DNA from 2 places in the Oxobacter pfennigii genome. Region 1 is predicted to be linked to the other one. Evidence: a T-box and tRNA genes for the amino acid it is inferred to sense, from the RefSeq annotation. Region 1 holds a T-box; the other holds one or more tRNA genes.

Region 1 (7,688 bases):
AGCCATGTACTATAAGACAGCCTATCTTATCTTCCATAAATAACTTTTGCACCTCTTTTACAGTCTTGATTGCTGGTATGATGCAATGTTCATTGCATGATATCAAGCAATCAAAGAAGAAATCATATGTTAATATCTAGTATACGCAGCCTGTATGCATTCATTGCGGTTTTACCAAGTTTATCGAGGAGCTTGTAGTTGGCGTAAGCTCCTGCCACTGCACCTATCCCCGGAAGCATCTGAAGCATTTTCGCTAAGTCTATGTAATCCCTATATTCCTGCTGAAAGGTTCTCCAATCAAAAGAGTTGATATCCATGGGAAGTTCATCGTAAATCTTTTTCCAATCCTTAAGCTGCTTGTAGTTTTCGGCAATTTTAACAGGGCTGGAAAATGCCAGTTGAAATATATAGAGTATATATAATCTTTCTTTATAATTCCTTACATCAAAGCCATAAAGGCTTGCCGTATCAAAGAGAAACTTCATTTCAATGCTTAATAGCAGCGGAAAATCGGCAAGACTTAAAAGAAAACCTCCTGCACCGGTACTAGCACCTTCAACTGCCGCAGTGCCTTTATAAAAATTAATCCTTTCCCTAACCTTACGTTCCCTTTCTTCTAAAGGCGCAGCCACCAGCGGATATCCGGTAATAAATTCCGACCCTGTTAGAACGGCTTTGACCATATTTTTTATAGCTTCGGTAATCACCTGGTGAAACTTATCAGGAATTATAGTGTTGACTGTATTTTGAAAATTCTTTGATATACGGCTTGTAATAGAAGGCCTTCTTAATATTTCCCTATGCCACTCTTTTAATTCCTGTATTGATTTATCTTCATATGAAATCATAAAATCACCACATTCGCTTTTCTAATATATATGATTATACTTCTTTATATTATATATGTATATGCCACTGCTATTAAGAGAGGTTAAATACAACAAAAAAGGAAGCTTCGTTGTTGTGTTCGAAGCCTCCTTTTATTTAAAGTTTAGTTTGCGTTGAGGAAATTATATAATGCTACTGCAGCATCGGCTCTTGTTATGAGACTGGAAGGATTGATGCTGCCGTTATCATCTTTAATAATACCTAAGCCGTAAGCGATTGCCATATGGCCTTGAAGCTCGGGATTTATTGAATCCTTGTCGGTGAATGGAAGATTAAATATCCCCTGTATTTTTGCCACACTGTCATATTTTAAGCCCCGGATTAAAAATTTAACTGCATCTTCCTTTTTCACAGTGGCCAGTGGGTCTTTCTCATTTTCAAGGATTATCCCAGACCTAATTAAATAGTTGTAGAAATCCTCATCAGCTTGTTTCTCTCCTGTAGGTTTAAAGCTTACATATGGGTCGATGGATTTTTGCAGGAGATATAAGAAATCTTTCTGGATTATATTTTCATTCGGTTTAAATTCAGTTCCGTCTAAAGATATTCCATACTCTGCAAGTATTCTGATTCGGTCTTCAGCACTGTGACCGGCTATATCCGTATACTGTGAAACTGTTTTTTCCTTGTACTCTGTTCCTGCATAATCAAGGAGCTTGCCTGTTACTGCATGGATGTTTGACGGCTTATCGGTATTTACCGCATAAACCAGTCTTATTGTCGGTTTAGTATCCTTTGCAGGCGGCGCAATGACTTTTGATTGTGCCGGGTTTGAATAGTCGGCAACATATTGAAGAGTCAATCCTACGTTTTCAAACAATATTTTATGGGCCTGCTCGGAATTTATTATGGCTGATGCATCCGGAAGCTCGCCTTTATACCAGTTGTAGCTGTAGTTGGTTATTTCTCCTGATACGGCATTCACTGTGACGTTAAAGCCGTTATCTATAAAGTATGCACCGTCAGCTTTCCTTGTAAATGTGAAATAATAGTTTCTGGGGGCTTCTTCTTGTGCATAAGGTATCGGAGTTCCCTCCTGCCAGGTTGTATATTCTATTTCGCTAACCCTTGAAGGCTGCATGGATTTGATAAAATCCTGGGCCTTTTTAAGGGATTGGTCCTTATCATATTTAACCTTGCCTTCATTATCATTAGAGGAATATCTGTAAAAGTTTAAAACTTCCCCTGTTTTTGCATCTATTGAAATGCTGGCGCTTTCATATGTGGCTTTATCATTTGACTTTGTCTCCTTGGTGAAATACAGGCTCCAGGAGAATTCATCATTCTGGCCGGTACTGTATAAATTAACTGATTCCAGCTTGAAGGTATTGTTTAAGGCCAGGAGTTTTCTGGCAATATCCTCGGCTTTAGTCTGGGCAATGAAGTTTGATGCATCTTGAACTGCACTTAATTCTTCGGGAGTTAAAGGTATACTTGCTGTGTTCCCAGCTGCCATATCATAGGATGCTCCGCGGGCGGAAGCTTCTTTTGCCAGTGCATAATAAATATCTGAAGCCGATACTATCTCTCCGGTTATGGCGTCAATTGAACGGTTGTTATATACATTTGTGTATACAAGGTAGGGAGTCCTGTTTTTATCGGTGTAGTTCATTTTAATTCCCAGCTTAAGCCCCAGTTTTTCTGCATATATCTTTTCAGCTTCATCCAATTTTATTAAATTGGATGACTGGGGGAATACCAAATCATCAGTCCAGTTGCTGTAAAAGCTTTCAACCTTTCCTGTGCTATTGTTAACTGTAACATTTACGTTATTTTGCATAAAAGGTATACCGTTTTCAATACGTATATAGCTGAAGTAATAGCCGGTATCGTTTATATTTACTGGCGCTGCATCCTCTTTGAACTCAAGCTTAGTCCACATTTCAGGATTGATTTTTTTAATAAATTCATCAGCTTTTGCTTTGGCCTCAGTTTTACTTACAGTGGGCATTTTAGAGTCTTTGTTTTTTTCATAAGGCTTGTAGGAATAATAGTTTAATATCCTGTTGTTTGAATCAATGGTAACATCCACACTGCCTTTTAAATTTTTACTGTCCCTCCAGTTAAGGCCGTAAACGGTTTTTCCGTCAGTGGTATACATATTGTATGAAAAATCATCATAGGTTTCTATTATGCCAATTAAGTTTTTGGCAGTGCTGATGGCATTGTTGAGACCGGTGTTATCCTCGGCAAAGGATGTAACCGGTATAACAAGCGAAATTAATAATGTTAAAACCAGTAAAATAGAAGTTTTCTTTTTCATAAATAGCCTCCTTTTTCATTTTCTTTTATTAAAGACGGGAAAAAAATATAAGTGTTCCGAAAATTTAGCAAGATTAGAAATTATAATTAAATTTTATTGTATATTTATGGGCAAAGCAATAAAATGCAAAAATAAAAAATGTGAGGGACAAGACTCACATTTTTTATATGTAGGGAAGTATTAAAGAAATTTGCAAAATAATTGTAAAGGATTGAGAGTAGTAAAGCTCATAAATTACTAAGAATAAACTGCAAATATTACAAAAAAACTGCTATATCTAAAATTAAAAATCCTAGGTGGTATATTCATCCTTCACAATAATAGTATAGCAATTTAGAAATCTCAACTCTATGATTATTCAGTGAATTTTTTAACGTTTTTGTTTTATTCTGAGAAATCTCCATATTGACAACATTTATATAATAATTTAAGATAAAGATTACAGCTTTATATTAAGACTGTGAAAAGGTATAGTAGAAAGAGAAGCAATTATACAGAAAAGGAATCATTTGCTGAGAGATTCTATAAAAGCATCTTTTGAACCCGCCTTTGAGTCCTGCACCGAACCATATCAATTGAGATATTCATTAGGCTGCAGCGGAAATTACCGTTATTAAAATGAGATAATATATCGCTTGATATATTAATTAGGGTGGTACCACCGTATGCCTCGGTCCCTTGCAGGGATTGGAGGCTTTTTTGTGTTTAAATTGGAAAAAATATAACGAAGGCACTAACTTTCGTAATCGAGGAGGATTCATATGGCAAAGGAGAAGAAATTCGTAGAAGCTATCACATCGATGGATGAGGATTTTGCACAATGGTATACCGATATAGTTAAAAAGGCAGAGCTTGCTGACTATTCAGGCGTAAGAGGATGTATGGTAATACGCCCATACGGTTATGCAATATGGGAAAACATACAAAGAGAACTGGATAGGATGTTTAAGGAAACAGGACATGAAAATGTCTATATGCCCATGTTCATACCTGAAAGCCTGTTAAATAAGGAAAAGGAACATGTAGAAGGTTTTGCCCCTGAGGTGGCATGGGTTACTCATGGAGGAAGTGAAGAGCTCACTGAAAGGCTGTGCGTGCGCCCTACGTCCGAAACGCTGTTTTGCGACCATTGGTCAAAGACAGTACAATCCTATAACGATCTTCCCAAATTATATAATCAATGGTGTTCCGTTGTAAGATGGGAAAAGACGACACGCCCCTTTTTAAGGACTGCGGAATTTTTATGGCAGGAAGGCCACACAATTCATGCAACTGAAAAAGAGGCAGAAGAAGAAACAGTAAGGATGCTAAATGTATATGCAACCTTAGCCGAAGAGTTTTTAGCCATTCCTGTTGTAAAGGGGCAAAAGACGGATAAAGAGAAATTTGCAGGTGCAAGTGCCACATATACTATAGAAGCATTGATGCATGACGGAAAAGCACTTCAGGCCGGAACATCCCATAACTTCGGGGATAATTTTGCAAAAGCTTTTGATATACAGTTTACCGATAAGGACGGGAAATTAAAATATGTATACGAAACCTCCTGGGGAATGTCCACCCGTATAATGGGTGCCATTATAATGGTACATGGAGATGACAGCGGATTGGTGCTCCCTCCTAAAGTTGCACCCATCCAGGTTGTCATAATACCCATATCCCAGCATGTTGAAGGTGTTGTTGGCAAGGCAAATGAAATTAAAGACAGGATTTCTAAAATTGCAAGGGTAAAAATGGATACAAGCGACAAAATGCCGGGCTGGAAGTTCAATGAATACGAAATGAAAGGTGTTCCAGTAAGGCTGGAAATAGGACCTAAGGATATTGAAAAAAACCAGGTAGTACTGGTAAGAAGAGATACGAGGGAAAAGACTTTTGTTTCACTAGACGAAATAGAAACCAAGCTTCCTGAACTTTTAGAAGATATTCAAAAGTCTTTATATGATAAAGCTAAAAGTGTAAGAGAAGAGAAGACATATAAAGCTGCTGACATAGAAGAGCTCAAGGAATTGGCCGAAAACAAGCCGGGATTTATAAAGGCTATGTGGTGCGGTGACAGGGAATGTGAGGATAAAATTAAGGAGGTTGCGGGCACGACATCAAGGTGCATGCCCTTTGAACAGGAAAAGGTATCCGATACCTGTGTGTGCTGCGGCAAAAAGGCGGAAAAAATGGTTTATTGGGGAAAAGCATATTAACTGGAAAAAATCAGGAGCAGTTCAATTTGAACCGCTCCTGATTTTTTCCTTAAAATTTTATGTAAGAGAAGGGTATGGAGGCACATATACCCTTCCCTGAAATTTTTAGAAGCCGTAGCCTCCACCATAGCCATATTTGTTTGAACCGCCCCAGCACCCTGCGCAAAGAACAAGCAGGAATACTATGATGATGAAGAGGACACTGTTGTCTATGAGCTGGTCGTCGCCTTTTGCAGCTACTGCTTCACCGCTGCAGCCGCAGCCGTCGCCTTGTGAAAGTAATCCGCCCTTATTGCGTCTGCCGAACTGTAATACTATAATTATAAGGATTAACAGGGCATAGATCCATCTTATTCCGGAAGCTCCGCTTCCATGCCCGGAATAGCCTCCCATACCGCATGTCGGTGCAACCATCGGGTAGCAGCATTCTTCTTTATGACGATGTTTTGACAATTTCATTTTCCCCCTTTTTAGGCATTGGAAGTTATATTCATAATGCGCCTAAGTAATTTATTTTATATGTAATTTGGGGTACTGAATCATAAAGGATTGGTGATTCAGTACCAGTAGAAAGAAGGTAAGAGAACACTATGTACAGGAAGGGTATGGAGGCACATATGCCCTTCCTGGAGAAACTGACTAGAAGCCGTAGCCTCCATACCCGTAGTTGTTTGAACCGCCGAACCAGCATCCTGCGCAAAGTACAAGAAGAAATACTACGATGATGAAGAGAATACTGGAGTCGATAATCTGGTCGTCGCCCTTATCTGCTACTGCGAAGCCCTCACAGCCGTCTTTCTCAAGTCCGGATTCAACTTTTTTACGCCTGCCGAACTGAAGCACTATGACTATGAGAATAAGAAGAGCATAAAACCATCTTATTCCTGTACCACCATAGCCTCCCATGCTGTACCCTCCGCCCATTGGTCCGCACACGGGATAGCAGCATTCTTCATGATGACGATGTTTTGACATATTATTTCCTCCTCTCAAGGCATTGGAATTTTTATTTTAAATAAGTACGATCGGATGGGTAACAGCCGTTAAATCCAACAGCCGTTCATTTCTATTTTTATATTATGTTACTTCAATGTAATTGTTACACCGGATATCTATGTACAGGAAGGGCATGGAGGCACATATGCCCTTCCTGAAGAATTCGACTAGAAGCCGTAGCCTCCATCACAACCTTTAGCTGTGCCAAAGCATCCTGCACACAGTATGAGCAGGAATACAACGATGATGAACAGTACGCTGTTGTCGATGTGCTGGTCATCTCCTACTAAAACTGATGAAGTTTCACTATCGCAGCCTTTCTTTGCAACGCCCTTTTCCTTACGACCAAACTGCAGCACTATGACTATGAGAATAAGAAGAGCATAGAACCATTTTATTCCAAAATCACCGGTATTACACTCTCCGTATCCTGCCGGACTGCAGCCCACCTTGTAAGGCATATACATTGGGACGCAGCATTTTTTCTCATGACGATGTTTTGACATTTTATTTCCCCCTTTCCAGGCATTGGAATGATTTTGATGTAACTTATTTAAAATAAGTACCAATATGCAGTTTGGTTACTGTCGTAAATTATGTAAAATATTAAAAATTTGTTTAATTGGCCTTTTCTACTTTTATACTATGTGAATATCAAAGAATGGTTACACATTAAGAATCAATAAAAAAATTATACGACACAATTAATATGAAAAAAATTCGACAAATTTTTTTAACATAGCATGATATTATATTAAGAAGGATACTGTAACAACGGGGTGCGATGTATGAATATATCAAGACTTCAGGATATAAAATGGGAGCCCAAACAAGTCTTTTTTATTTATTTTTCTTTATTGCTTTCATCCATACTATGTTCATCTCTTCTCTTCAGCTTTTGGGTAAATTATAATGTAATGGTTCACACCGTCATAGAGTTCGTATGTGTATTTATAACATTGTCTACTTTTTTATTTGTGTGGTGTACATATGATTTGAATAAAAGCATAAATAAAATGGCAGCCTTCGGTTTTATATATGCAGCCGTATTTGATGCTTTCCATATGTACTTTTATAGGGGCAACGGATTATTTGCCGGCAGAAGCGTAGATTTATCCGCTAAATACTGGATTATGGGAAGGCTTATTGAGGCATTGATCATATTTATAATGACCTTTAATTTCTTTAAATTTAAGCTAAATAAATGGGTGACACTATTTTTATCACTTATTGCTTCGGGGGTCATAGCATTTAGTATATTATATTTTCCCGATATAGTTCCTGTATTTATGGACAGCAATGGTATCACAAAGCCGAGGGTGTTGGTAGAATGTGTTATCATA
Region 2 (7,688 bases), on a different contig from region 1:
TTGGCAGTGCCCTCACTTGACAGCATACTAATATATTCAACCGCATTTTTAGTTCTCGCAATCATGTCCGGTGCAAAGCTAAAATATATTCTTGGTATAATAGGCTCTGAAATTATAATATTTTTATTTCAGATATTCAGCAGGCCATATAGAGTAAAACGGTTTTTTATCTTTCTCAATCCGAACAAAGACCCTTCTGGAAGCGGATATATCAATATTCAATTAAGTAAGGTACTTCATTCTGCAGGTTTATTAGGGCAGGGGTTTACATTTAAACCGGGAGTTATACCGGAAGTCCATACCGATTTTATATTTGCTTATGTAGTATATACTTTTGGATGGATTGCAGGACTCATATTGATAGCACTGTTTATCTCCTTTATAGTCCGTATAGCCGGATTAGTTGGTTTAGTAAAAAATAATTACGGCAAACTATTATTAAGTGGTTTTGCAGCAGTTTTTTCCATACAATTTTTATGGAATATTCTAATGGTTTTAGGATTAGCACCTTTAGGCGGAACCGGATTACCCTTTATAAGCTATGGGGGAACTCAATTTATTATTAATATGATTGTGATAGGACTGATATTAGGCATATACAGACGAAGAAATATAAGAGAAATTGCATTTTATGCATAAAAAATGTGAGGTTGTCATCAGATTATCAGGAGTGAAAAAACAAAAGTGTTATTATAACATTAAAAAAGCCTTAAAGAGTTGTACTTTAAGGCTTTCCATGGAAAATTATTTCACAGCTAAGCGCATACGATACGAAAAGTCGATTTCAAACATTTCATCTTGAAAAAGCCTGATGATTTTATTCTTGAAAGCGACAATATCGTCTAATAATAATTCTGGGTATTTTGTAATAATAGCTTGTAAGCTACCCTGGCTGATGATTATATTGATAAAGCGTTCCGACGTACATAGTTCTGTGTTGGAAAAAACAATTTCTCTTGCATACCGAAAATAACAACTGTTTTTTATGTTGGATAAATGTTCTTCTTTATTGTAACGAATAAATGTATCTTTTACATCAGGTAACTTTTCTTCTAACTCTCTCACCTTTTTATAAAGGATGTCATATGCTTGATCAGCCTGCCAAATTGAAACAGGCGGCCAATCACAATCAACAGTAGCAAAAACACCTCCGGCTTTTAAAATTCTGTTTACTTCTGTTAAAGTTGCTATTGGCTCCATCCAATGAAATGATTGAGAACAAATAACCACATCTGAAGAATCACTTTCAATTCCGGTATCATGGCTAAATGCATTAATAAAGCTAATCTTATTATTTGCCTTTCTTTTGGCAACGGTAATCATATCTGTACTTGGTTCAACGCCGATTATTTGACTGCAGTAGTCACTCCAAACAACAGTCGATAGTCCTGTTCCGCATCCTAAATCCACAATCCGGTCCGGTGTATTCCCTAAATAGCGAATAATTGTCTTTACGGGATAAAATGGCATTGCTGGTCGTGCGCTTTTATAAGTTTCTGCGAAACCGTTAAATCTATCGGCATTTATTCGGATATCCATTTAAGTAAGCACACTCCCTTTTAATTCTCTGAATAATGCGTTCAATTTCTGTTATTGGCTAATTGAATTATACCATATAATATGAAAAGATTTTTGTAGTTAATCCATCATAGACAGCTATTGCTTTTTACTTGAATACCATGTTGTTATGAAATCATTTATCTCATTTGCGGGCATTACCAAAGAATATCTGAAATTATCAAAGATATCACGGCCACCGCCTAAAACAATCCCCGCTATTTCTGATTGTTTATTTAATAAAACACTTCCACTACTACCGAAATTATCATAGGCGGATGTTTTGATTACTAATCGCTGATTCTCTCCGTTTGTATCGCCAAATTTGACTGGTTTTTTTGAAATAATCGAACCATAAGTGATTTCATTTCTCCCTTCATTTAATGGACTGCTAATAATCGCAACTTGATCTTTAAAAGCCGGGGTGTTTGAGGCAATATTTAATATTCCAAAAGAATCACTGCAACTAAATTTAAGGATAGCAAGATCATACTCCTCATCAGAATAAACCACTTCTGCTATAGGTAAAGTCTTATAATAGTCTCTTAACCCTATATGTTGTTCTTGCTGTGCAATGCGTTCATTATATGTTAAATCATCATAAGAGAGAACATATAAGTGTGTTGGATTGTTGTCTACGGCGTGCAGAGCCGTAAGGGCATAATATACTCCATCGGCCTCAGAAAAAACCACGCCACCAAATCCAGCGCCATAGCTAAATGATTCGTCGTTTCCTGATATTGTTGCAGTTTCACTAATAATATACAAAGTTGAGGATTTCACCTCATGATTAATTATTTCTTGGAAATCTACATTCTTTCTGGTACGACATATGTAATCATAAAAAAAAGAACTTCCTATAATGGAGATACATACAACAGCACTAATTACAATGCTTATTGTCTTTTTGCTTTTCCTTGATAATCTTTTTTCCACAGCTACTTTCGCTCCCTCCTTGCATTGCATATTATCCTCATTATATAAATAATCAGCAGCTTGCCTTTTGCCAGGTATTAAGCGGTTTTGAGGTTATAATACCATGTTTTCTGAAATTAAGAAAGACATAACTTCCCCTTGACGGAAAGCTATGTCTTTCTGGTCTGGGTGACAAGATTTGAACTTGCGACCTCCAGAACCCCATTCTGGCGCGCTACCATCTGCGCCACACCCAGATATTTTTTCGAGAACATTTATTATTATAATTCAGCAAATGCAATAAATCAAGTGATTTTCTAGATATATTATAAGGCTTTTTAAAAATAATAGCGCAGGCACTTATTTCCATGCTTTTATGATATACTTAAAGTACGTTGATAAATAATAAGTTAGGAGGAATTCTATGATTGATGATATATGCTTGGGCAACATAATGATTGATTGTGATGACCAAGAAAAGTTATGTGAATTCTACTATAAATTGCTTGGCTGGGAAAAGCGCACAATGTTCGGCCGTCCTGCACTATGCAGCAGTAGTGGAATCATATTTCTGTTTATAGAAGAAGAATCCTACAGCCCTCCCATATGGCCTGAGGAAAACGATAGACAGCAAAAACAGATGCATTTTGATTTCCAGGTTCCGGATGTGGTTTCAGCAGTTGAATATGCATTGTCCCTTGGTGCAACTAAAGCATTGTCTCAGTTTGGAGGCAATGAATTTGTGACTATGATAGATCCTGCCGGACATCCATTTTGCCTCTGCGCCAAAGATAACATGCCATGATTCAAGTTAAGAATACTTATAATCAGATTAAATTTATAGGAGGCTGATACCTCGCCAAAAGATGTAAATATAATACTTCGAAATGATGAAATATACAATATTGATGAAAGTAAAGCTTTAGAATTTAACAAAGGCTTTGCTTATAAAAAACTAGAAAGTGATTTGCCTTCACGAAATGAGATTTAGACAATTGGCTGGAACGAGAAGTTCGAGAAAAATAACAAGGTCTTAATGATTTAATCAATAAGGCCTACTTTCTTCCACATATTCACTGATTATTTTATCCAAAATCGGTTTTCCGGTTTTAATTTCATTTTCACTTATTGAAATTCCTTTGCTCTCTACAAGCATCTTGCGAAGAAATAAAAGCAATTTATAAAAAAAAGATTTCATATCAACACACCTCATATTAAATAATACAGGTGTCAATATAAAATCTAATTATGTTCTTGTTAAGATTATGTAAATTATATCCACTTGCAATTGTCCATTCCGGCGCCAATTTCAAAATGATACTTTACAATACCCAAATCCATTTTAGAGTAAAAGCCCCCAGTTTCTTCTGCTTTTATGGTATTGCCTTTAAGTGTAAATAAAAATTTTTGCTGGTTTACAGCTGTAGGCGCCAGCATTGCTGCCTTCATACCGGATAAAAACCAATCAGGCATAGGACCCTCAACTTTGCAAAGCTTTTCTAATGGTTTATTCTTATGGGGCTTGCCTTTATTTTCGCCGTAGCCTATAGAAATTACACCGCGTAAGATTTCTCCCGGGTTAACTTCACATGCACATTTGCTTTTACTGTATGTGGCTCCTACCCAGCAGGTATCAAGTCCCATCATAAAAGATTTTAAGACTATTCTTTCTCCGTAATATCCCAATTTCTCATCCAAGTCTTTATCCTTTTTGCCCACTAAAGCTATATAATTTTTAACATTTACGAATTTCCCGTAATGGGCCAATACTCCGCTGAAGGCTTTTGGTTCATTTGTTACAAGCTGCAGGTTTAAGCCGCTTTCTTCATTGCATTTTTTAATCTCTAAAAGAAGCTCTGCAACTATTTCATCGGGGATTCTTTTGTCTAAGTAGCTTCGCACAGAGTGACGGTTATTTATAGCTTCATAAATATCCATTTTACCTTCCTCCTTTAATTAATTGGATAGATATATTAACACTTTATTACAATTCCCAGGATTTTTGCTCGCGGGTGACGACTTCTTCATTTTCATGAAGCTCTATGGTCTTCTCCCTCAGCATAAGCTCTGTTACTGCATATTTTGGGTTTTTGTCCTGAAAAAGAACTTCATAGAGCTTTTCTGTAATGGGCATTTCTACCTGATATCTCTTGGAAAGCTCATAGGCAGCCTTTGTGGTTTTAACGCCCTCTACCACCATTTTTACTTCTGTTAATGCTTCATTTACACTCTTCCCCTGGCCTATCAATATGCCGGCACGCCTGTTTCTGCTGTGCATGCTGGTGCAGGTAACAATTAAATCCCCTATGCCCGAAAGCCCGGAGAAGGTGAAAGTGTCCGCTCCCATAGCTACTCCTAACCTTGTCATTTCAGCAAGCCCTCTTGTCATCAATGCGGCCTTTGTATTGTCGCCGTACCCTAATCCGTCGGATATGCCGGCTGCCAGTGCTATTATGTTCTTTATTGCACCCCCCAATTCCACTCCTGTAATATCCGGGTTGGTATATACCCTGAATTTAGGTGTCATAAAAATATCCTGAACGTATTCGGCAACAGTCCTCTTCCTTGAAGATACCACTACCGTTGTAGGGATATCCCTTGATACCTCTTCGGCGTGGCTGGGGCCTGAAAGTACGCATACATCATTAATTCCCGTTTCTTCTTCAATAACTTGAGACATCCTTAAATATGTATCGTTCTCAATGCCCTTGGCAATACTTACGATTTTTTGACCATCATTTAAGCTCCCTTTTATATTTTTGCATATCTCCCTTATGGCATGGGAAGGTACTCCCAGAACAATTAAATCGGTATCTTTTATGCATTCAATTATGTCCGGATAAACTTCCACATTCTGTGGTATGATTACACCCGGAAGATATTTGATATTTTCCCTTGCTTTTTTTATATCATTTAAAAGGCCGTCATTCCTGTCCCAGATGGATACTCTTAAGCCCTTCTTTGCAAGAAGGATGGAAAGTGCGGTGCCCCAGCTTCCGGCACCGATTACCGATACTTTACTCATTTACAATACCTCCTATTCACCTTCATTTCTGGCTCTGTAGATAAACCTTACAGGAGTGCCTTCTAATCCAAACCTTTCCCTCAGTTGATTTTCCAGATATCTTTCGTAGGAAAAATGCATTATCTCAGGGTCATTAACAAATAGAATAAAGGTTGGGGGCTTTGTCGAAGCTTGAGTGGCATAAAAAATTTTAAGCCTCTTCCCTTTCCCCATGGGCGCCTGATTCATCATAACAGCATCGGATATAATATCATTCAATACCCCCGTTGAAATCCTCATGGCATTCTGATTGGCAGTGAATTTTATAAGCTCGATGACTTTCTCAACCCTCTGGCCGGTTTTGGCAGATATGAAAATCACAGGAGCATAGGTCATAAAGCTTAAATCCGCCCTTATTTTATTTCTGAATTCATTCATGGTTTTGTCATCTTTCTCGATTAAGTCCCACTTATTAACTACTATAACAATTCCCTTTCCTGCTTCATGAGCAAGACCGGCAATCTTTGAATCCTGTTCAGTTACACCTTCATTGGCATCAATCATAATTAGGCACACATCAGATCTCTCTATGGCAGTAAGAGACCTTATAACGCTGTATCTTTCCACTTCTTCATTGACCTTGCTTTTTCTTCTTATACCTGCTGTGTCAATCAATATGAATTTATCGCCTTTATATTCAAAGGGAGTATCTATGGCGTCCCTGGTGGTGCCGGGTATATCGCTTACGATAACCCTTTCTTCCTTGACCAGCTTGTTTATAAGGGAAGATTTTCCCACGTTGGGTTTACCCACTATGGCAACCTTTGTGACATCATCCTCTTCCTCATCTTCTTCAATATTTTTAAAATGAGCAACTATCTCATCCAATAAATCTCCCATGCCTAATCCCAAGGATGAAGAAATCCCCATGGGCTCTCCAATTCCTAGGTTGAAAAATTCATAGACGTTGTTAAATTTCGTAGGGTCGTCAATTTTATTTACTGCAAGGACGACAGGCTTATTGGTTTTTCTCAGCATCTCGGCCACTTCCTGATCAGCATGGGTAATGCCCTCTTTGCCGTCTGTCATGAATACGATTACATTAGCTGTTTCAATGGCAATCTGTGCCTGCCTTCTCATTTGGGAAAGTATAATATCCTCACTGTAGGGCTCTATACCTCCCGTATCGATTATTATAAATTTGTGATTCAGCCACTCGGCTTCCGAATATATTCTGTCCCTGGTTACTCCGGGTTTATCTTCTACAATGGCAATCCTTTTGCCGGTCAGTCTGTTAAATAGCGTAGACTTGCCTACATTAGGCCTTCCTACAACTGCCACAATGGGTTTCATCAAATAAAGCCTCCTTTAATGTTAGGGGATACTTTTCCTCTTTTTGCGAGTGCTACGAGGTGGTCGAAGAAATGTCCCCAATTAAGCTGCTTCCGTCAAAGCTGCATATTTTTATTCTTGTGTTCAGCTCTTTTTCAATATCGCTTACGGTGACATCATCCAATAATATTGGCTCTCCTGATTTTAAAAGATTGGAGGGCAATAGCAAAACTTCACCTAAGTTCTTTCCCTTTAGCTGCTCTATTATATCTCTTCCCGTCAAAAGCCCCGTCACTGTAATTTTATCGCCGAAAAAATTATTCTTTATCATATGTACATTTACCTTTAGCCCCTTGACTTTGTCTTCTATTTTGGCAAATGCATCCTTTATATATTTATATGGAGATACCCCCGTAACTACGGATATCTCTTTATTCATCTCCTTTATATTAATATCTGTCAGTAAGCTATTAATATTCTCATTAAAATTGGCAATCATGCCTATGCCGTCTTCTAACTGCTCATATTCACCGTAAAACTCAGATCCGGGTATCTCAATATCCGCCATGATATAAAACTCATCTGCACACCTGACAAAAACATCCCCTGTTTCTTTAATTATTTTATCCTGCATTTTTTTAACAAGGTTTAAAACCTCAAGGGAGCTTTCTTTATCAAAGGGCACTATGGGATATAAATTTTCTCTGTATTTTGAAATACCGACAGGTACAATGGCCACATTTTTAATTTTAGGATACATACCATATAATTCTTTTATTGAGTTTTTCAGATTTTCGCCATCGTTTACTCCCCTTACAAGGACTATCTGGCAGTTTATATCAATGCCATGTTCAGTAAGCCTATAAAGCTGTTCCTTTAT

The links. A T-box is a leader RNA that pairs with one kind of tRNA and senses whether it is charged. The one in region 1 lies ahead of proS (proline--tRNA ligase), so its partner is inferred to be a tRNA-Pro.
Region 2: it has a tRNA-Pro gene. The T-box ahead of proS (proline--tRNA ligase) is inferred to sense a tRNA for this amino acid. The anticodon was not compared.

The regions. Positions count from the first base shown of each region.
Region 1 is NZ_LKET01000021.1:81,994-89,681, forward strand. It holds gene OXPF_RS03505 (alpha/beta hydrolase) at 1-37, opposite strand, end outside; gene OXPF_RS03510 (EcsC family protein) at 123-848, opposite strand; gene OXPF_RS03515 (S-layer homology domain-containing protein) at 992-3,151, opposite strand; T-box leader at 3,603-3,833, shown strand; gene proS (proline--tRNA ligase) at 3,913-5,349, shown strand; gene OXPF_RS03525 (hypothetical protein) at 5,455-5,802, opposite strand; gene OXPF_RS03530 (hypothetical protein) at 5,989-6,324, opposite strand; gene OXPF_RS03535 (hypothetical protein) at 6,513-6,851, opposite strand; gene OXPF_RS03540 (MASE3 domain-containing protein) at 7,134-7,688, shown strand, end outside.
Region 2 is NZ_LKET01000032.1:124,856-132,543, forward strand. It holds gene OXPF_RS10770 (FtsW/RodA/SpoVE family cell cycle protein) at 1-639, shown strand, start outside; gene OXPF_RS10775 (class I SAM-dependent methyltransferase) at 745-1,539, opposite strand; gene OXPF_RS10780 (S1 family peptidase) at 1,657-2,493, opposite strand; tRNA gene OXPF_RS10785 (tRNA-Pro) at 2,654-2,729, opposite strand; gene OXPF_RS10790 (VOC family protein) at 2,897-3,277, shown strand; gene OXPF_RS22475 (hypothetical protein) at 3,518-3,670, opposite strand; gene OXPF_RS10795 (nitroreductase family protein) at 3,745-4,410, opposite strand; gene OXPF_RS10800 (NAD(P)H-dependent glycerol-3-phosphate dehydrogenase) at 4,457-5,497, opposite strand; gene der (ribosome biogenesis GTPase Der) at 5,510-6,829, opposite strand; gene OXPF_RS10810 (DUF512 domain-containing protein) at 6,882-7,688, opposite strand, start outside.